2 linked regions of the Leptothrix cholodnii SP-6 genome follow. The protein of the gene in region 1 interacts with the protein of each later gene in a pairwise test. Links are inferred from orthologs where the notes say so. Each region holds a gene or a part of one and is shown in the gene's direction. Other genes may lie near its edges. The genes, in order: nusG and rho.

What was found.
Region 2: the proteins of nusG (region 1) and rho interact in binary tests that used the Escherichia coli proteins (3 or more experiments, as listed by UniProt). The link is inferred for Leptothrix cholodnii SP-6 from one-to-one orthologs.

Annotation. Positions count from the first base shown.
Region 1 is NC_010524.1:4,343,152-4,359,746, reverse strand. Bases 12,482-15,404 are described here. They hold nusG (transcription termination/antitermination protein NusG), read left to right. Parts: upstream 12,482-13,621; coding sequence 13,622-14,188; downstream 14,189-15,404. Other genes in these bases: rplA (50S ribosomal protein L1), read left to right, coding at 14,775-15,404; rplK (50S ribosomal protein L11), read left to right, coding at 14,342-14,773; secE (preprotein translocase subunit SecE), read left to right, coding at 13,208-13,591; tuf (elongation factor Tu), read left to right, coding at 12,482-12,993. Also shown: LCHO_RS19350 (secretin and TonB N-terminal domain-containing protein), read right to left, coding at 1-2,236; LCHO_RS23785 (hypothetical protein), read right to left, coding at 2,233-2,853; LCHO_RS22390 (GspMb/PilO family protein), read right to left, coding at 2,850-3,389; LCHO_RS22385 (PilN domain-containing protein), read right to left, coding at 3,386-4,744; LCHO_RS19330 (GspE/PulE family protein), read right to left, coding at 4,725-6,428; LCHO_RS19325 (type II secretion system F family protein), read right to left, coding at 6,588-7,781; LCHO_RS19320 (anthranilate synthase component II), read left to right, coding at 8,076-8,642; trpD (anthranilate phosphoribosyltransferase), read left to right, coding at 8,686-9,723; indole-3-glycerol phosphate synthase TrpC, read left to right, coding at 9,734-10,522; LCHO_RS19305 (uracil-DNA glycosylase), read left to right, coding at 10,530-11,276; more of tuf, read left to right, coding at 11,803-12,481; more of rplA, read left to right, coding at 15,405-15,488; rplJ (50S ribosomal protein L10), read left to right, coding at 15,768-16,316; rplL (50S ribosomal protein L7/L12), read left to right, coding at 16,350-16,595. UniProt on the Escherichia coli protein: Part of the processive rRNA transcription and antitermination complex (rrnTAC). The complex forms an RNA-chaperone ring around the RNA exit tunnel of RNA polymerase (RNAP).
Region 2 is NC_010524.1:3,089,981-3,092,962, forward strand. It holds rho (transcription termination factor Rho), read left to right. Parts: upstream 1-851; coding sequence 852-2,114; downstream 2,115-2,982. Other genes in the region: LCHO_RS14030 (serine/threonine protein kinase), read right to left, coding at 1-187; trxA (thioredoxin TrxA), read left to right, coding at 271-600; LCHO_RS14045 (type B 50S ribosomal protein L31), read left to right, coding at 2,249-2,506; LCHO_RS14050 (hypothetical protein), read left to right, coding at 2,653-2,982. UniProt on the Escherichia coli protein: Facilitates transcription termination by a mechanism that involves Rho binding to the nascent RNA, activation of Rho's RNA-dependent ATPase activity, and release of the mRNA from the DNA template.

The DNA of each region.
Region 1 (16,595 bases):
GTCGCCGGTTCATCGGGTCGACCGCGACCAGGTTGCCGATCTGCAGCCGCGTGGTCGCGGCCGGGCCGCGTGTCTTCATGCGCAGCCTGATGAGCGGCCCGTCGCCTGTCGCCGAGCCGGTGCCGGACGCGCCGACGGTCGCGAACACGACCCCCAGCGTCGGGTCGATGCGCGGCGTGAAGACGGCCCGGCCGCCGACCGGGTCGAAATAGCCGCCGTCCTCGACCGCCAGCACCTCCAGCTGTGCGGCGTCGTAGCGCAGCTGGACCGAGGCGCCCTTGACGGGGCCGTCGCTGCGCGCCTGCAGCGCGACCACGAAGGGCTCGCCAGCCCGGATCGCTGCCGGCGCCAGCCACGACAGGTTCAGCGGCAGCGGCACGGCGGCCGGCGCCACCTCGCCGAGCGTGAGCGTCGGCGCGGTGCTGGCGGTGGCGGTGGCGGTGGCGGTGGCCGGCCCCAGCGCCACCGGGGTCATCGGTTCGATGAAGGGCGAGCGGGTGCGCACCGCCGCCTCGGTGCCCGACCAGAACTCGGCCAGCGTGGCGTCGGCCGGCTCGATGCCGCGCACCAGCTGCGGCGTGATCAGCAGCACCAGCTCGCGGCTGCGCCGGTCGGTGCGCTTGCTGCCGAAGATGCGGTCGAGCACCGGGAACTCGCCGAGGTAGGGCAGGCCGGCGCCGGTCTGCACGTCGTCGTCGCGGATCAGGCCCATCAGCGCCTGGGTCTCGCCGTCGCGCAGCCGCAGCACGGTGCTGGCGTTGCGCGTGCCGACCTCGTAGGCGGTGGTGCCGGCGTTGGTGCGGGTCTGGTTGCCCAGCGACGAGACGTCGAGGTTGATGCTGATCGCCACGCTGTCGTCGGCGTAGATGGTCGGCTCGGCCTCGATCTTGATGCCGACGTCGAGGTACTGGATCTGCTCGGTCGTGACCGGCGTGTTGTTCGAACCCAGATTGGTGGTGCCGACGATGGTGCTCGATATCACCGGCACCCGGTCGCCCACGTGCACGCGCGCCTTCTCGCGGTTGCGCACCCGCACCCGCGGATTGGCCAGGGTCTTGGTGTCGCCGTCGGTGCGCAGCAGCTTGAGCTTGTAGCCGGTGTCGACGCCGATGGTGCGGCGGTTGAGCTCGCCGATCTCGAACAGCTTGGCGCCGCTCGAACCCGGCCCGGCGAACTCGCTCGGGTAGGTGATGCCGAGGTCGCGCACCTTGGTGCGCGAGACCTCCAGGATCTCCAGCTCCAGCACGACCTCCGGGTCGGCCTTGTCCTGCGCGGCGATCAGCCGTTCGGCGGCGCGGATGACGTCGGGCGTGTCGCGCAGGAACAGCAGGTTGACCCGCTCGTCGATGAACACGTCGCGCACCTTGAGCATGGTGCGCAGCAGGTTGAGCGTCTGCTTCGGGTCGGCGTTGCCGATGTGGAAGGTGCGCATCACCAGCTCCTGGTGCTCGCGCAGCTTCTGCGGCGTGTTCGGGTAGACCAGCACGGTGTTGTCGGTGAGGATCTTCTTCTCGAGCTGGTGGTTGTGGATCAGCAGGTCGAGCGCATCCTCGACCCGCACGTCGCGCACGAAGATCGAGGCCTTGAGGTCGGGCCGGACCTCGCGGTCCATGATGAAGTTGATGCCGGCCGAACGCGCCAGCGCCTCCAGCACCAGCTTGAGCGGCGCGTCGCGGAATTCGAGCGTGACGGGCTTCTGCAGCCGCGACTTCAGCACCGGCACCGCCAGCGACTTCCTGCGCTCCTGCTCGCGCAGCGCGCGGTCGAGTTCGCGGGCGGCGGGGTGGCCGGGGTTCTCGGTCAGGATGGCCTTGACCATCAGGTCGGCGCCGGCGCTGTCGCCCGCGGCGAGCCGGGCGCGGGCGTCGCCGGCGAGCAGCTGGTGGCGCCGCGCCGCCTCGATCGTGGCCAGGCCGTTGGCGGCGCGGGTGTTCTTGGGGTCGATGCCGAGCGCTTCGCCCCAAGCCCGCGCGGCGGGTTCGAGCTGGCCGGCGCCGAACTCGGCGCTGCCCAGCGCGAGCAGGCGGTTGATGACCTGGTCGCGTGCCCGGAAGTACTGCAGCCGCCGTTCGGGGTCGCCGGGGCGGGCGTTCATGGCCTCTTCGTAGCGGACCAGCGCTTCCTTGTGCTGGCCCTGCTCGAGCTGGGCCTGGAAGTCCGGCGGCTGCGGCGTCGAGCAGCCGGCGCCGCACAGCATCGCCAGGGCGAGCCAGATCCTCGGCAGGGTGCGTGTCACGGGGGGGCTCCGATCGGCAGGGTCAGGGACTGCTGCTGGCCGAGCGGCAGGTAGGTGAAACGCAGCTGGCCGGCCTCGGCGCCGTCGATGCGGTAGCTGCTGTCGATCGCCTCGCCGGAGGCCTTCACGATCAGGCGCTCGCCCTGCAGCAGGTACCAGACGGTGCGCTCGGGCGATTCCTCCATCCGGCCCAGGTACTTGAACGGCAGCGGCGGCGCCTGCGGTGGCGCGGGCTGCGGCGGCGGCTGCCAGACCACCGGCGCCGGTGGCGCGGGCGGTGGCGCGACATGCCAGCTGTGCGCGGCAAACGCATCGGGCGCCTTGCCGCCGGCCGCGGTGCGGCGCGCGACCAGGCCGGTGTCGAGCGCCGACAGCGCCGCGTCGCGCCCGGTGATCGGCGGGTCGGCCGGCGTCGGTGCGCCGGCCCGGGCGGCTGATCGGGCGGCCGTTGCGCGGGCCGGCACCAGGCGGGGGGCGGTGGCCGAGGCTGTCATCGCTGTCGTCGATGTCGGCGCCGGGGAGGTGGGCGGCGCGTTGGGCGCCCCGACCGCGAGCGCCAGCAGGCCGGCCAGCGTGGCCAGCAGCAGGGCGGGGCGCCAGTGGCGGGCGGCTTTCATGGCACGAGGTAGAAGGTCAAGGTGATCTGCGCGTCGAGCCGGCCGTCGGCGATGTCCTGGCGCTGCAGCTGGATCTGGTCGAGCGACAGCGTCGGCAGCTCGCGCAGCACCGCGCTGACGAAGGCGCGCAGCGTCGTGTAGTCGCCCTGGATCGGCACCACCATGCGGTAGCGGTCGAGCTTCTGGCCGGGCGGGTGGCTGAGGCGGTACTCGGCGCGTTTCATCTCGAGCTGGTGGGCGGCGGCGATCGCGTGCACCCGTTCCAGCCCGAGCGCCAGCGGCGCGCCGTGGGTGGCGAAGTGGCCGTAGAACTGGTCGAGGCGGGCCTGCGGCGCATCCTGGCGCAGCAGCGCGTCGCTCATGCGTTCGAGCGTGGCGTCGCGCTGCTCGCGCTGCGTCTGCGCCGTCTCGATCTGCCGACCCAGCGGCCCCACCGCCAGCCATTGCGCCGCCAGCGCGGCGGCGATCAGGGCCAGGCCCGCGGTCAGCGCGTATGGCTGGCCGTGCCGGCGCAGCCACCACAGCAGGCGGTTCATGGCGCGGTTCTCCAGCTGGCGACGAGCGTGAACAGGTAGGGTCGCTCGGCCACGTCCTCGCGGATCTCGTGGTTGAGCAGGTGCACGCCGGCCAGCAGCGGCGCGCCCTCGGGATCGCGCGCCGGCGTTGTGCCCGCGCCGTCGCCCGGCGAGGCCTCCAGCCGGCGCATGAAGGCGAGGATGGCCGGGTAGTCGCGCGCCTCGCCGCGGATGCGCAGCGCGCCCTTGCCGGCGTCGGGCTCGATCGCCAGCAGGGCGGCGTCGGCCATCAGCGCGCCCTCGATCAGGCGGAACAGCGGCTCCCACGGCAGCGCCAGCTCCTGCAGGACCTGGCGCGCTGCGGCCAGCTCGCGCCGGGTCTCGTCGCTCACGGCCGCCGTCGGCGCGGCGATGGCCTGGTGCGGCCGGGCGCTGCGCTGCTGCAGCTGCGCCTGTTGCTCGTGCAGCGCGAGGTAGCCGAGGCCGGTGTGCGCGGCCAGCGCCAGGCCGGCGATCAGCAGCAGCCAGGCCGGCCAGGCCGGGCCGGGGCGCACCAGGTCGAGGTCGAGCCGCCGCAGCCGGGCGCCGCGCAGCGCGCGGGTGATCGCCTGCCGCGGGCGGCTTGCCGTGTCCAGCAGGCGCGCCGGTCGCGCGGTCGGCGCATCGGGCCAGCGGGCGCCTTCGCCGACCAGCAGCACGTCGAGCTGCGGCGGCACGGCGTCGGCGTCGAGGGTGGCGAGTTCACGCTCGACGGCTTCGGGCACGTCGTCGCCGGCGCGCCGGTTGCTGACTTCGAGCCAGCGGCCGCGGCCGAGCAGGCTCAGGCAGATCCGCCCCGGCTCGATCACCGCGAAGGCGCTGCGTTCGCCCGCCAGCGCGTGCCGCTGGCCGTTGCAGGCGCTCATCAGCAGCGGTTGCAGCGAGCGCAGCCGCAGGCCGTGGGCGGCCAGGCGGCGCTGCAGTTCGGTGAACAGGGCGCTGTCGATCGCGCAGGCGACGTGCGGCGCGCCCCAGCCGCCGTCGATGCGGATGGTCCAGTCGGCCGCAGCGGCGCCGTAGGTCTGCTCGAAGCGCACGCGGGCGAGCTGCGCCAGCTCGTCGGCGCCGGTCAGCTCGGCGTGCCACGGCAGCACGAGGTAGCGCACCCAGTGGTTGGACAGCACGACGGTGACGGCCTCGCCGCGCGCGTTGAACGCGCCGAGCAGCCCGTCGAGCGCATCGAGCGCGGCCTGCCACGCCGGCTCGCCGGCGCGTGGCGAGCAGGTCGCACCGGCCGCGTGGGCGGCGGGCCGGCCCGGCCACAGGCCCGGGCGCGTCAGCTCGACCCGCTCGGGCGCCAGCGCGACGTGCAGCCGCTCAGCCGACCAGCGTGACACGGTTGATCTCCTGCAGCGTCGACTCGCCGCGCCGCACGCAATCGAGCGCGGCCTCGCGCAGGAAGCGCGTGCCGTTGCGCGCCGCCGCCTCGCGCAGCAGCCGCGCCGGTGCGCCGGCCAGGATCAGCTCGCGCAGCTCGTCGTTGAGCAGCAGGATCTCGGCGATGGCACGCCGGCCGCGGTAGCCGGTGCCGCGACAGCGCCCGCAGCCGCGGCCGACGCGCAAGCGCCAGCCGTTCACCTGCTCGCGCGTCAGGCCCGATTCGGCCAGCAGCGCCGCGCCGGGCACACGCCGCACGGCGCATTCGTCGCAGACCTTGCGGATCAGGCGCTGCGCGACGATGCCGTTCATCGCGGTGACGAAGGTGAAGGGCTCGACGCCCATGTGCCTGAAGCGGCCGATGACGTCGAACACGTTGTTGGCGTGCACGGTGGTGAAGACCAGGTGGCCGGTGAGCGCGGCCTGCACGGCGATCTCGGCGGTTTCGGGGTCGCGGATCTCGCCCACCAGGATGCGGTCGGGGTCGTGGCGCAGGATCGAGCGCAGCCCACGCGAGAACGTCAGGCCCTTCTTCTCGTTGACGGGGATCTGCAGCACGCCGGGCAGCTGGTATTCGACCGGATCCTCGATGGTGACGATCTTGTCCTGGCCGCTGTTGATCTCGCTCAGCACGGCGTACAGCGTGGTGGTCTTGCCGCTGCCGGTCGGGCCGGTGACGAGCAGCATGCCGTAGGGCTCGCGGGCAAGGCGGCGCATGCGCGCCATGCTGTCGTCGTCGAAGCCCAGGCTGGCCAGCGTCAGGCCGAGCGTCTGCGCGGTCAGCGCCTGCTTGTCGAGGATGCGCAGCACCGCGTCCTCGCCGAAGATGCTGGGCATCACCGACACCCGCAGGTCGATCGCGCGGCCCTGGATCGAGACCTTGAAGCGGCCGTCCTGCGGCACGCGGCGCTCGGAGATGTCGAGCTCGGCCATCACCTTGATGCGCGAGATCACCTGCTCGGCCAGTTCGAGGCCCGGCACGTTGCCCACCGGCACCAGCACGCCGTCGATGCGGTAGCGGATCGTCAGGCCGGCGGGCGTGGTCTCGATGTGGATGTCGCTGGCCATCGACTTGAGCGCGTCGTAGAGCGTCGAGCTGACGAGCTTGACGACGGGGCTGCCGTCCTCGCTGATCGAGGTGATCGAGAGCGATTCGATCGCCTCGTCGTGTCGGTCGCCGCCGGCCAGGCCGGCGCCGAGCACCGAGTCCATCGCGCGCAGCGATTCCTCGTGGCGCGACAGGTAGGCGCGGATGTCGGCGCGGTGGGCGAGCCGCCAGTCGAAGGGCGACGTGATGCGCTCTTCGGCCCAGGCGCGCAGGCCGGCATCGAAGGGGTCGCCGATGACGACGAACAGCTCGCCGCCGGCCTCGCGCAGCACGAGGCATTCGCGCTGCGCCGCTTCGGCGAACGGCAGCACGTCGAAGGCGGCCTGCAGGCGGTGCAGGTCGTGCATGCCGAAGGCGCCCAGGCGCGTGCTCGCGGCCAGGGCGCGGATGAAGTCGGCGGGGGGCTGGGCGGCGGCGGCCTCGAGCGTGTCGAGCAGCCGCGCGCCGGTGTCGCGGGCCTGCGCACGCGCCGCCGCGATCAGGTCGGTCGCCAGCGGCTCGGCTCGAAAGGCGTTGGGCGCATCGATCAGCTTCATGGCGCGGTTGCCCCCGGCAATAAGGCAAATGCTAGCTTTCGAGCGGCCGTCCGCGACCCCGGCGGGGTGCGGCAAATCATCGCAGGCTTGATCTGACGCAAGGCCGGCAGGACGGTGGCTGCGGCGCGCCTGCGGGTTGTCCCCGAGCCGTGGTGCGCGCTACTTGATGCTGTCGGCCAGCTCGAAGATCGGCAGGTAGAGCAGCACCACGATCAGGCCCACCAGCGCGCCGATCAGCACCATCAGCGCGGGCTCGAACAGGCGCGTGAACCAGTCGATCGAGCGCGCCAGCTCGTCCTCGTAGAACAGCGCGATGCGCTCGACCATGTGCGGCATGCGGCCGGTGCGCTCGCCCACCGCGAGCAGACGGCGCGACACGTGGGTGGTCAGGCCGTGGCGGGCGAAGGCCTGCGACACCGGCTGGCCTTCGCGGATCTGCGTGGCGGCCTGTTCGAGGCGGCTGCGCAGCAGCGGCGACAGCAGGCCGCCGGCCATGTCCAGGCCGGTGGGCAGCGCGATGCCGCTGTCGAGCAGCATGCCCAGCGTGCGGTAGAAGCGGCTCAGCTCGTAGACCCGCAGGCGCTCGCCGATGGCCGGGATGCGCCAGATCTGCGGCCCGATCCAGCGCCGCACCGCCGGCCGGCTGGCGGCGAACACGGCCGCACCGAGCAGGCCGGCGAGCACGCCGAGCGTTAGCGCCGCATGGGCTTCGAGCAGCTGGCCCCAGCCGATCAGCAGCCGGGTCAGGAAGGGCAGCTGGCCACCGATCTCCTCGTAGATGCGGCTGAACTTGGGCACCACGAACAGCAGCATGAAGGCGGTGACGAGCAACCCCACGCCCATCAGCATCAGCGGGTAGACCGAGGCCGAGACGACGCGGCGGCGGATGCGGTCGAGCTGCTGGTGGTAGGCGAGGAAACGGCTCACGGCCTCCTGGATGTCGCCGGTGCGCTCGGACGCGCGCACGGTGGCGACGAACATCGGCGGGAAGACCGCGGGGTGGTGTTCGAGCGCGTCGGAAAAGCGCTGGCCGCGGTGCAGGTCGGTGCGCAGCTCGGTCAGGACGGCGGCGGCGCTGCGGCCGGTTTCCTTCTCGGCCAGCAGGTCGACCGCCTCGACCAGCGACAGGCCGGCGCCGAGCAGCGAGACGAGCTCTTGGCTGAACAGCTCGAGGTCGAAGCTCGGCCGCGGTCGCAGGTGCCAGCCGGCCAGCGGGTTGCCGGCCTGGATCGAGAGGATCTCCAAGCCCTGCCGCGTGGCGAGGCGGCGGGCCTCGTCGGCGTCGCCGGCCTCGATGTAAAGCCGGACCACGTCGCTGGCGCCGCGCAAGGCCTTGACGTTGAACTGGGCCAAATCCGCTCCCCTGCGTGGGCTGCGCGCGCCGGAAGGCGAGCGCCGTTGCAGCCCATAATATGGGCCATGTCCGCGACATTCTCATCCGCAGCGGCGCTCAGTTGGCAGCGTTGGCGTCAGCCTGCAGCCTGACCAACCCCTTGCGCCCGCCCGGGCGCACCAGACTCCCCCGACCGGCACCTCGCGTTGGCCTCGCCAACCCGGCCAGCGTGTACCGGGTGCGGGCACAGACACCGGGTGACGACGCGCACACACCACCGCGAACACCCAAGCAATCAACGGGATAGAACGCACATGCTGCTGATGATCGACAACTACGACTCCTTCACGTTCAACCTCGTGCAGTACTTTGCCGAGTTGGGCGAGGACGTGCGGGTGCACCGCAACGACGAGATCTCGATCGCCGAGATCGAGGCCCTCAAGCCCGACCGCCTGGTGCTGTCGCCGGGGCCGTGTTCGCCGGCCGAGGCGGGCATCTGCATCGAGAGCATCCGTCACTTTGCCGGCAAGCTGCCGATCCTGGGCGTGTGCCTGGGGCACCAGAGCATCGGCGCGGCGCTGGGTGGCCACATCGTGCGGGCGCAGACCCAGATGCACGGCAAGGCCGACACCATCACGACCGACCAGCAGGGCGTGTTCGCCGGGCTGCCGCGGCAGTTCAGCGTGGTGCGCTACCACTCGCTGGCGATCGAGCGCGAGAGCCTGCCGGCCGAGCTGGTGGTCACCGCCACCAGCGAGGACGGCGAGATCATGGGCGTGCGCCACAGGACGCTGGCGATCGAGGGCGTGCAGTTCCACCCCGAATCGATCCTCAGCGAACACGGCCACGCGATGCTGAAGAACTTCCTGCAGACGCGCTGAGCGCGTTCCGGCCCGACCCGACATTGCCCCAACGAGGAGCCTCATGAGCATCGCCAACATCGACGCGCTGACCCGCGTCATCGACCACCGCGAGATATTCCACGACGAGATGCTGGCGCTGATGCGCCGCATCATGAGCGGCGAGATGTCGCCGGTGATGATCGCGGCCTTCGCCATCGGCCTGCGCGTCAAGAAGGAAACCATCGGCGAGATCGCCGCGGCCGCGCAGGTGATGCGCGAGTTCGCCACGCCGGTGGCGGTGCCCGACAAGACGAACCTGGTCGACCTGTGCGGCACCGGCGGCGACGGCGTGCACACCTTCAACATCTCGACCGCGTCGATGTTCGTGGCCGCTGCAGCGGGCGCGCGCGTGGCCAAGCACGGCGGGCGCAGCGTGTCGTCGAGCTCGGGCAGCGCCGACGTGCTGGAGGCGCTGGGCGCGCACATCAACCTGACGCCCGAGCAGGTGGCGATCTCGCTCGAACGCTGCGGCATCGGCTTCATGTTCGCGCCGAATCACCACGCGTCGATGAAACACGCCGCGCCGGTGCGCAAGGAGCTGGGCGTGCGCACGATCTTCAACATCCTCGGGCCGCTCACCAACCCGGCGCTGGCGCCGAACCAGGTGATGGGCGTGTTCCACCCCGACCTGGTCGGCATCCAGGTGCGCGTGCTGCAGCGCCTGGGTTCGAGCCACGTGCTGATCGTGCACGGCATGAACGGCATGGACGAGATCTCGCTGTCGGGCGAGACGATGATCGGCGAGCTCAAGGCCGGCCAGATCAGCGAATACGTCGTGCACCCGGCCGACTTCGGCCTGCCGGTCTACGACACGCGGGTGCTCAAGGTGGCGAACAAGGAGGAGTCGGTGACGTGCATCCAGCGCGCGCTGGCCAACGAGGACGGCCCCGTGCGCGACATCGTGCTGCTCAACGCCGGCGCCGCGCTGTACGCGGCCGACGTGGTGACGTCGATCACCGACGGCGTGCGTGCCGCGCGCGAGGCGGTGGCTTCGGGCCAGGCGCTGGCCAAGCTGAGCCAGTACGTGGCGGTCACGCAGTCGTTCAAGACCGCGGTCTGAGGGGGCGGCGATGAGTGACATCCTGAACAAGATCGTCGCGACCAAACACGAGGAAATCGCCGCGGCGCGTGCGCATCGTGGCCTGGTCTCGTTGCGCGACGAAGCCGAAGCCCGCACCGACGTGCGCGGCTTCGAGGCGGCCATGCGCGCCAAGATTGCGGCGGGCCAGGCGGCGGTGATCGCCGAGGTCAAGAAGGCCAGCCCGAGCAAGGGCGTGCTGCGCGAGGATTTCCGCCCGGCCGAGATCGCCGCGAGCTACGAGCGCCACGGCGCCGCCTGCCTGAGCGTGCTGACCGACGCGCTCTATTTCCAGGGCTGCGCCGACTACCTGCGTCAGGCCCGCGCGGCCTGCGCGCTACCGGTGCTGCGCAAGGATTTCATGGTCGACGAGTACCAGGTGCACGAGGCCCGCGCGATGGGCGCCGACGCCATCCTGCTGATCGCGGCCTGCCTCGACGACGCGCAGATGGCCGATCTGGAGGCGGTGGCGCTGGCGCACCGCATGAGCGTGCTGGTCGAGGTGCACGATCGTGACGAACTGCAACGTGCGCTGCGCCTGAAGACGCCACTGCTGGGTATCAACAACCGCAATCTGCGCACCTTCGAGGTCACGCTCGACACGACGCTGGGCATGCTCGGAGAGGTGCCGTCGGATCGCCTGCTGGTCACCGAATCGGGCATCCTGGGGCGTGACGACGTGCAGCGCATGCGCGCGGCCCAGGTGCATGCCTTCCTGGTCGGCGAGGCCTTCATGCGCGCGTCGGATCCGGGCGTGGCGCTGGCCGCGCTGTTTGCCTGAGCCGGTGATGTCGGCATTGCTGTTACCGCCGGTCTGCGTGCCCGACAACCGGTTGCAGGCGCCGTTGGCCGACGCGTTTCGCCAGGTTGCGCCTCGTTGGCGCGGGCTGTGCGATCGATTCCTCGCCAGCGAGGCCGGTCGCTCGCTGTGCGTCGAGGTCGACCGGCGTGTGGCTGCCGGCACGCCGGTTTTTCCTCGCCAGCCGTTGCGTGCGCTGAGGGCGCTCGAGCCTGCCAATGTCCGGGTCGTGATCCTCGGGCAGGATCCGTACCACGGCGCCGGCGAGGCCGAAGGGCTGGCGTTTTCGGTCCCCGAGGGGGTCCGGATCCCGCCCAGCCTGCGCAACATCCACCAGGAACTGATGACCGACGTCGGCATCGCGCGGCCGGGTCACGGCAGCCTGTCCCGCTGGGTCGGGCAGGGCGTGCTGTTGCTCAACAGCAGTCTGAGCGTCGACCAGGACCGTGCCGGCAGCCACGCCCGTCTGGGCTGGCGGGACTTCACCGACGCCGTCATCGCGCAGGTTGCCGCCGATCCGTCGCCCAAGGTTTTCATGTTGTGGGGTGCCCATGCTCAAGCCAAGCGCGCGCTGATCAACGCCAGCGGCCCGGCGCATCTGTGTTTGTGCTCGAACCATCCATCGCCGTTGTCGGCACGCCGCCCACCGGTGCCGTTCATCGGCAGCGCCCCCTTCAGCCGTGCGGCTGGCTGGCTGGCGTCGATGGGACGAGGCGCGATTGATTGGCATTTGTAGATAAGCGCTTGCAACTCGCAAAATGCCATGGTAAAGTCGCTGGCTCGCTTCGGAGGGGTGCCCGAGTGGCTAAAGGGGGCAGACTGTAAATCTGTTGGCTTACGCCTACGCTGGTTCGAATCCAGCCTCCTCCACCAAGCGAAATGAAGAAGCAGAAAGATGGCGACGGCTGTTTTGATGTGAGGCGCGAGAAATTGCGCGATGGCTGCAGGTTGAATTTTTGTTTGGCCCTGTTTTGGGCGGCCGGGCAGCTTGTTCAGGCGGGAGTAGTTCAATGGTAGAACTTCAGCCTTCCAAGCTGATAGCGCGGGTTCGATTCCCGCCTCCCGCTCCAGTTCTGGTTTGGTGTCGTGAGTCGACACAGGTTTGTGTGCAAGGTCTGCAAACCTGTGTCGATGCCCATGTGGCTCAGTGGTAGAGCACTCCCTTGGTAAGGGAGAGGTCGCGCGTTCGATCCGCGCCATGGGCACCAACCATTTTTCTTCTCGCTTGATCGTTGAGTTGATCGCATTCAGGAGTTTGGAACATGGCTAAGGAAAAGTTTGAGCGGACCAAGCCGCACGTCAACGTCGGCACGATCGGTCACGTGGACCACGGCAAGACGACGCTGACGGCGGCGATCACGACCGTGCTGGCAGCCAAGTTCGGCGGCTCGGCCAAGGCGTACGACCAGATCGACGCAGCGCCCGAAGAGAAGGCACGCGGCATCACCATCAACACCGCGCACGTCGAGTACGAAACGGCCAACCGCCATTACGCACACGTCGACTGCCCGGGTCACGCCGACTACGTCAAGAACATGATCACCGGCGCCGCCCAGATGGACGGCGCGATCCTGGTGTGCTCGGCCGCCGACGGCCCGATGCCCCAGACCCGCGAGCACATCCTGCTGGCGCGTCAGGTCGGTGTGCCGTACATCATCGTGTTCCTGAACAAGTGCGACATGGTCGACGACGCCGAGCTGCTCGAGCTGGTCGAAATGGAAGTGCGCGAGCTGCTCGACAAGTACGAGTTCCCGGGTGACGACACCCCGATCGTGCACGGCAGCGCCAAGCTCGCCCTCGAAGGCGACAAGGGCCCGCTGGGCGAGCAGGCCATCATGAAGCTGGCCGATGCGCTCGACAGCTACATCCCCACGCCCGAGCGCGCGGTCGACGGCGCCTTCCTGATGCCGGTCGAAGACGTGTTCTCGATCTCGGGTCGCGGCACCGTGGTGACCGGCCGTATCGAGCGCGGCATCATCAAGGTCGGCGAAGCCATCGAGATCGTCGGCATCAGCGCCACGCAGAACACCACCTGCACCGGCGTCGAGATGTTCCGCAAGCTGCTCGACCAAGGTCAGGCGGGCGACAACGTCGGCATCCTGCTGCGCGGCACCAAGCGCGAAGACGTGCAGCGCGGCCAAGTGCTGTGCAAGCCGGGCAGCGTCAAGCCGCACACCCACTTCACGGGCGAGATCTACGTGCTGAGCAAGGAAGAAGGCGGCCGCCACACGCCGTTCTTCAACAACTACCGCCCGCAGTTCTACTTCCGCACCACCGACGTCACCGGCGCCATCGAGCTGCCCAAGGACAAGGAAATGGTCATGCCCGGTGACAACGTGTCGATCACGGTCAAGCTGATCGCCCCGATCGCCATGGAAGAAGGCCTGCGTTTCGCCATCCGCGAAGGCGGCCGTACCGTCGGCGCCGGCGTCGTGGCCAAGATCATCGCGTAAGTTTTCCGCAGGGGTATAGCTCAATTGGCAGAGCGTCGGTCTCCAAAACCGAAGGTTGGGGGTTCGATTCCCTCTGCCCCTGCCAGATCCTGAATTTTTGGGTTCTGGATTTCCTGGCCTCAAGGCAGCCCGCGGGACGTGTTCGCCCCGGCGGGCTTTGCTGCTGTTGGTTGGGTTTTGTTGTGCGGTGCTGCCGCCTATCCGAGTGAGTGTGATGTCCACCCAAGAAGTCGAAACCGTCTCCACCAGTGCCGACAAGGCCAAGCTGGCTGCTGCCGTGCTGCTGGTCGTGGGTGCACTGGTGGCGTATTACGCGTTGTCCAAGCAGGGTGTCTATGCGCAGTGGGGGGCGTTGCTGGTTCTCCTGGCGGCTGCAGTCGGCGCATTCCTGACGGCGGAGCAGGGCAAGGCGCTGGTCGCCTACGGTCGTGAGTCGGTGCGCGAAATGCGCAAGGTCGTGTGGCCGACTCGCAAGGAAGCCACGCAGATGACTGGCTACGTGTTTGCCTTCGTTGTCGTGATGGCTTTGTTCCTTTGGCTGACGGACAAGACCCTCGAGTGGGTGTTCTACGACCTGATCCTCGGTTGGAAGCGTTGAGTCTGTTTCGTAACCAGGCAGGGACTGAAAATGAGTGATATCCAGGCGGTCGCCCCGGCGGCAAACCCGATGCGTTGGTACGTGGTTCATGCTTATTCGGGCATGGAGAAGGCCGTCGAGCGCAATCTGCGCGAGCGCATCGACCGTTCCGGCATGCAGGCCAAGTTCGGTCGCATCCTCGTGCCGACCGAAGAGGTCGTCGAGATGAAGAACGGCAAGAAGGCCGTGACCGAGCGCCGCTTCTTCCCGGGTTATGTGCTGGTCGAGATGCTGATGGATGACGAGTCCTGGCACCTGGTCAAGAACACCAGCAAGGTGACGGGTTTCGTCGGTGGTGCCAAGAACCGCCCCACGCCGATCTCGGAAGACGAGGTCATGAAGATCGTCACCCAGATGCAGGAAGGCATCGAGAAGCCCCGGCCCAAGGTCGAGTGGGAAGTGGGTGAAGTGGTGCGTGTCAAGGAAGGCCCTTTCACCGACTTCAACGGATCGGTCGAAGAGGTCAACTACGACAAGAACAAGGTGCGGGTCTCGGTCACGATCTTTGGCCGTGCCACGCCGGTGGAGCTCGATTTCCACCAGGTCGAAAAGGTCTGACGCGCAAGCGTCGACTCGGTGGTCGCGCGGATGTCGCGGCCATGAGCTGGCAGGTGACGACCCCGTCCTGTCGGCCGTGCAAACGGGCGTTCCGCCCACGGGGTTGAATGACGAGGAGCCCGTGTTCCGGGCGCTTGAACTCGAGGAGCCATCATGGCAAAGAAGATCGTCGGCTTTATCAAGCTGCAAGTTCCGGCCGGCAAGGCCAATCCGTCGCCCCCGATCGGCCCCGCGCTCGGTCAGCGTGGTCTCAACATCATGGAGTTCTGCAAGGCGTTCAACGCGCAGACCCAGGGTATCGAGCCCGGACTGAAGCTGCCGGTGGTGATCACCGCCTACGCCGACAAGTCGTTCACCTTCATCCTGAAGAGCCCGCCGGCATCGGTGCTGCTCAAGAAGGCCGCGAAGATCGACAAGGGTTCGCCGCGTCCGCACCTCGAAAAGGTTGCCAAGCTGACCCGTGCTCAGCTCGAAGAGATCGCGAAGATCAAGGTCAAGGACCTCACGGCCGCCAACATGGACGCCGCAGTCCGCACCATCGCCGGCTCGGCCCGCTCGATGGGCATCAACGTCGAAGGGGTGTGAGATGGCCAAGCTGACGAAACGCCAAAAAGCCCAAGTGGGCAAGATCGAAACCACCAAGCTGTACGCGGTGGATGACGCGATCGCGCTGATCAAGGAATTCGCCGTCGCCAAGTTCGACGAGTCGATCGACGTGGCCGTCCAGCTCGGCGTCGACGCCAAGAAGTCGGACCAGGTGGTGCGTGGCGCCGTCGTGATGCCCAACGGCACCGGCAAGACCAAGCGCGTGGCCGTGTTCACCCAGGGTGCCAAGGCTGATGAAGCCCGTGCCGCTGGCGCCGACATCGTCGGCATGGACGACCTGGCTGCTGAAGTCAAGGCCGGCAACATCAACTTCGACGTGGTCATCGCCTCGCCGGACGCGATGCGCGTGGTCGGTCAGCTGGGCCAGATCCTCGGCCCGCGCGGCCTGATGCCGAACCCGAAGGTCGGTACCGTGACCGCCGACGTCGCCACCGCCGTGCGCAATGCCAAGGCCGGTCAGGTGCAGTTCCGCGTCGACAAGGGCGGCATCATCCACGGCACGATCGGTCGTCGTTCGTTCGACACCGACAAGCTCAAGGGCAACCTGCAGGCTCTGCTGGACGCGCTGAACAAGGCTAAGCCGGCTTCGAGCAAGGGCGTCTACCTGCGCAAGGTCGCGGTGTCGTCGACCATGGGCGTGGGCGTTCGGGTCGAAGTCGCCAGCATCACTGCGGGTCTGGCTGCCCAGTCCTGATGAATTGGGAAGCTTGCACGGGTCTGGTGCAGGTTTCCGACAGATTGGTGGGCTGATTCCGGCTTGTCCGGGGTCAGGTCATCCAAGACCGCTGGCGTCGGGTTGTTTCGGCAACCGGGCTTAATTGCCGGGCAGTTCTGCTGCTCGCGGCCAGCGCAGATGGCGAACCCGCCGCAAGGGTTTTTCCGTGGCAACACGGGTTCCTGAACGGCAAGGTCGCTGCAACCTGGTGTGCCCCCATCGTGCAAGCGCTGTGGGCACGTATTGAAGGAGTAGACCTTGAGTCTCAATCGCAACGATAAAGCAGCGGTGGTGGCAGAGGTGGCGGCCCAGGTGGCTCGCTCCCAGACGCTCGCCCTGGCCGAGTATCGTGGGCTCACCGTCGCCGACCTCGACAAGCTGCGCCGCACTGCGCGCGAGCAAGGTGTGTATCTTCACGTCCTGAAGAACACCCTGGCTCGCCGTGCAGTTGCCGGCACCGCTTTCGAATCGGCGGCCGAGTCCATGTCCGGCCCGCTGATCTATGGCTTCTCGGAAGACGCCATTGCTGCAGCCAAGGTGGTTGTCGACTTCGCCAAGACCAACGACAAGCTGGTCTTGAAGGGTGGTGCCTATGCAGGCAAGGCCCTCGACGTCAACGGCATCAAGGCTCTGGCATCGATTCCGAGCAAGGAAGTTCTGCTTGCCCAGTTTCTGGGACTGCTGCAGTCGCCGATCTCGCGCACCGCGCGTGTTCTGGCTGCACTGGCCGAGAAGCGTGCCGTCCCGGCTGCCGAAGAGGCCGTCGAAGCGACTGCCGACGTGGCAACCGAAGCAGCCGCAGGCTGAAGCAAACTCATTTACCGTATTTAGGAACCCAAAATGGCATTCGACAAAGACGCTTTCCTGACCGCCCTGGACAGCATGACCGTCCTGGAACTCAATGACCTGGTCAAGGCCATCGAAGAGAAGTTCGGCGTGTCCGCCGCTGCAATGGCCGCCCCGGGCGCCGGTGCTGGCGCTGCCGCCGCCGTGGTCGAAGAGAAGACCGAATTCAACGTCGTGCTGCTCGACGCCGGCGCTCAGAAGGTTTCGGTCATCAAGGCCGTGCGCGAACTGACGGGCCTG
Region 2 (2,982 bases), 1.3 Mb from region 1 along the record:
CGTTGGCGGACACGCTGATCAAATCCGGACTCGAATGGGACTGGCCTGATTCAAACGCCATTCCGAGCGGGTGCTTGCCGGAAACAACCACGGTTTTCAAGCCATCTCCGAGCCGATGCGGATGGGTGCGGCAGACTGCACCGGCAGCGATCGCTATCGCATGCATAGCGTCAGACGCTTCGGGCATGCCATTGCACATCGCCCGATCGTGCCAAAATCAAGCTCAACCCGCCGCATAGCCGAAGCGGTCTTTCTTCCAATGGATACCCCATGAGCAGCGACCTCATCAAACACGTTTCCGATGCGACCTTTGACGGCGACGTCGTTCAATCAGACAAACCCGTTCTGGTGGACTACTGGGCCGAATGGTGCGGCCCCTGCAAGATGATTGCCCCGATCCTTGACGAAGTGGCCAAGGACTACAGCGGTCGCCTGCAGATCGCCAAGATGAACGTCGACGAGAACCGCGAAGTGCCTGCCAAGTTCGGCATTCGCGGCATCCCGACGCTGATGCTGTTCAAGGGCGGTCAGCTGGCTGCCACCAAGGTCGGGGCGCTCTCGAAGGCGCAGTTGACGTCTTTCCTCGACGCCCACCTATAATCGTCCTCAGAGTTCGGCGGCAGCGCTGCCGGACTCCTGAATGCCACTGCGCGATTTACCTCCGGCTGAGCCCCACGGGCTCGTGAAGCGCGCGCAGAGTCGGCTCCCTCCCCCTTGTCGAGCGTTTTGGCTACATGGTGCGGCACGCAGCAATGCGCGCAGCCACACAGTCAAATGCCGTGCGGGAATGCCGACGCCCCCGGTGCAAGCGGCTGGCACCGTCGACACCTGACTTCCGGGTACTCCCCCACATGCACCTTTCCGAACTCAAGGCCCAACACATCTCGGCGCTGGTCCAGATGGCCGAGACGCTTGAGATCGAAAACGCCAGCCGCCTGCGCAAGCAGGAGTTGATGTTTGCGATCATGAAAAAGCGCGCCCGGCAAGGCGAACAAATCTTCGGCGACGGCGTGCTGGAAGTGCTGCCGGACGGCTTCGGTTTCCTGCGCTCCCTCGACGCGAGTTTCCTGGCCAGCACCGACGACATCTACCTGTCGCCGAGCCAGATCCGACGTTTCAACCTGCACACCGGCGACATGATCGAAGGTGAAGTGCGGGTACCCAAGGACGGCGAACGCTACTTCGCGCTGGTGAAAGTTGACCGAGTCAACGAACTGACGCCGGAGGAGAGCAAGAACAAGATCATGTTCGAGAACCTCACGCCGCTGTTCCCCAAGGAGCAGTTCCGGCTTGAGCGCGACGTCAAGAACGAAGAAAACATCACCAGCCGCATCATCGACCTGATCGCGCCGATCGGCAAAGGTCAGCGAGCGCTGCTGGTGGCGCCGCCCAAGAGCGGCAAGACGGTCATGATGCAGCACTTCGCACATGCCCTGATCGCCAACCATCCCGACGTGCACCTGATCGTGCTGCTGGTCGACGAGCGGCCCGAAGAAGTGACCGAGATGCAGCGCACCGTGCGCGGCGAGGTCATCAGTTCGACCTTCGACGAACCCGCCGCACGCCACGTGCAGGTGGCTGAAATGGTGATCGAACGCGCCAAGCGGCTGGTCGAACTGCGCAAGGATGTCGTCATCCTGCTCGACTCGATCACCCGACTGGCCCGTGCCTACAACAACGTGCTGCCCTCGTCGGGCAAGGTTCTGACCGGCGGCGTCGACGCCGGCGCGCTTCAGCGTCCGAAGCGCTTCTTCGGCGCGGCCCGCAATGTCGAGGAAGGCGGTTCGCTGACCATCATCGGCACCGCCCTGATCGACACCGGCAGCCGCATGGACGAGGTGATCTACGAAGAGTTCAAGGGCACCGGCAACTGCGAGATCCACCTGGATCGGCGCATGGCCGAGAAGCGTGTCTACCCGTCGATCCTGCTCAACAAGTCGGGCACCCGTCGCGAGGAACTGCTGCTCAAGCCGGAGATCCTGCAGAAGACCTGGATCCTGCGCAAGCTGCTCTATCCGATGGACGAGATCGAGGCGATGGAGTTCATCCTCGACAAGATGAAGGCCACCAAGAGCAACATCGACTTCTTCGACCTGATGCGCCGTGGTGGCTGAACATGGCTGGCAAGCCATGACGGCGGGTCGGTGCTCGACCAGCCTGCCAAGACCCTTATAATGTTCGATTTTCCGCTGTCGGAAAGTGCGCTTGCATGGTGCAGCGTGGCTCCCGGCATCACAGCGAGGTTCTCATGAAAGACGGCATCCACCCGAACTACCGCGAAGTCTGCTTCGTGGACTTGTCCAACGGCTTCAAGTTCGTGACGCGCTCGTGCGCCCCGGCCCGCGAAATGATCACGATGGAAGACGGCCGCGAACTGCCGCTGTTCAAGCTGGAAACCACCAGCGAAACCCATCCGTTCTACACCGGCACGCAGAAGAGCATCGACAGCCTGGGCGGCCGGGTCGAGAAGTTCCGCAACAAGTTCAAGGTCGGCATCAAGAAGTGAGCTTCACGCTCGCTTGATCCGCAAGGCAGTCGCTGCCTTGACTCGAAAGGCAGCCCAGGCTGCCTTTTTTATTGCCTCGGCCAGAACGCTGCAAGAATCCCGCAGTCCTGCGACAGCGCCTTCTTCACGTAGCCCATCCGATCCTTGTGAACACACCCAACCCTGCCCTGGTATCGCAGCGTGCCGTGCAGCGCCTGCCGCGACTGGCCCTCTGGCTGCTGTGTGCAGCCTATGTGCTGCCGGGCGTGTTCGGCCGTGAGCCCTGGAAGAACGCCGACGTCACCGCCGTCGGCTACATGTTCAGCCTGCTCAGGGGCGACGCATCCTGGCTCGATCCGACGATTGCCGGGATCGGCAGCGACGGCAGCCTGCTGCCCTACTGGATCGGTGCGGCCAACATGCACCTGATGGGCGGACTTGTCGGGCCGGTGCTCGCCGCGCGGCTCCCGTTCGTGCTGATGCTGGTCGGCACCCTC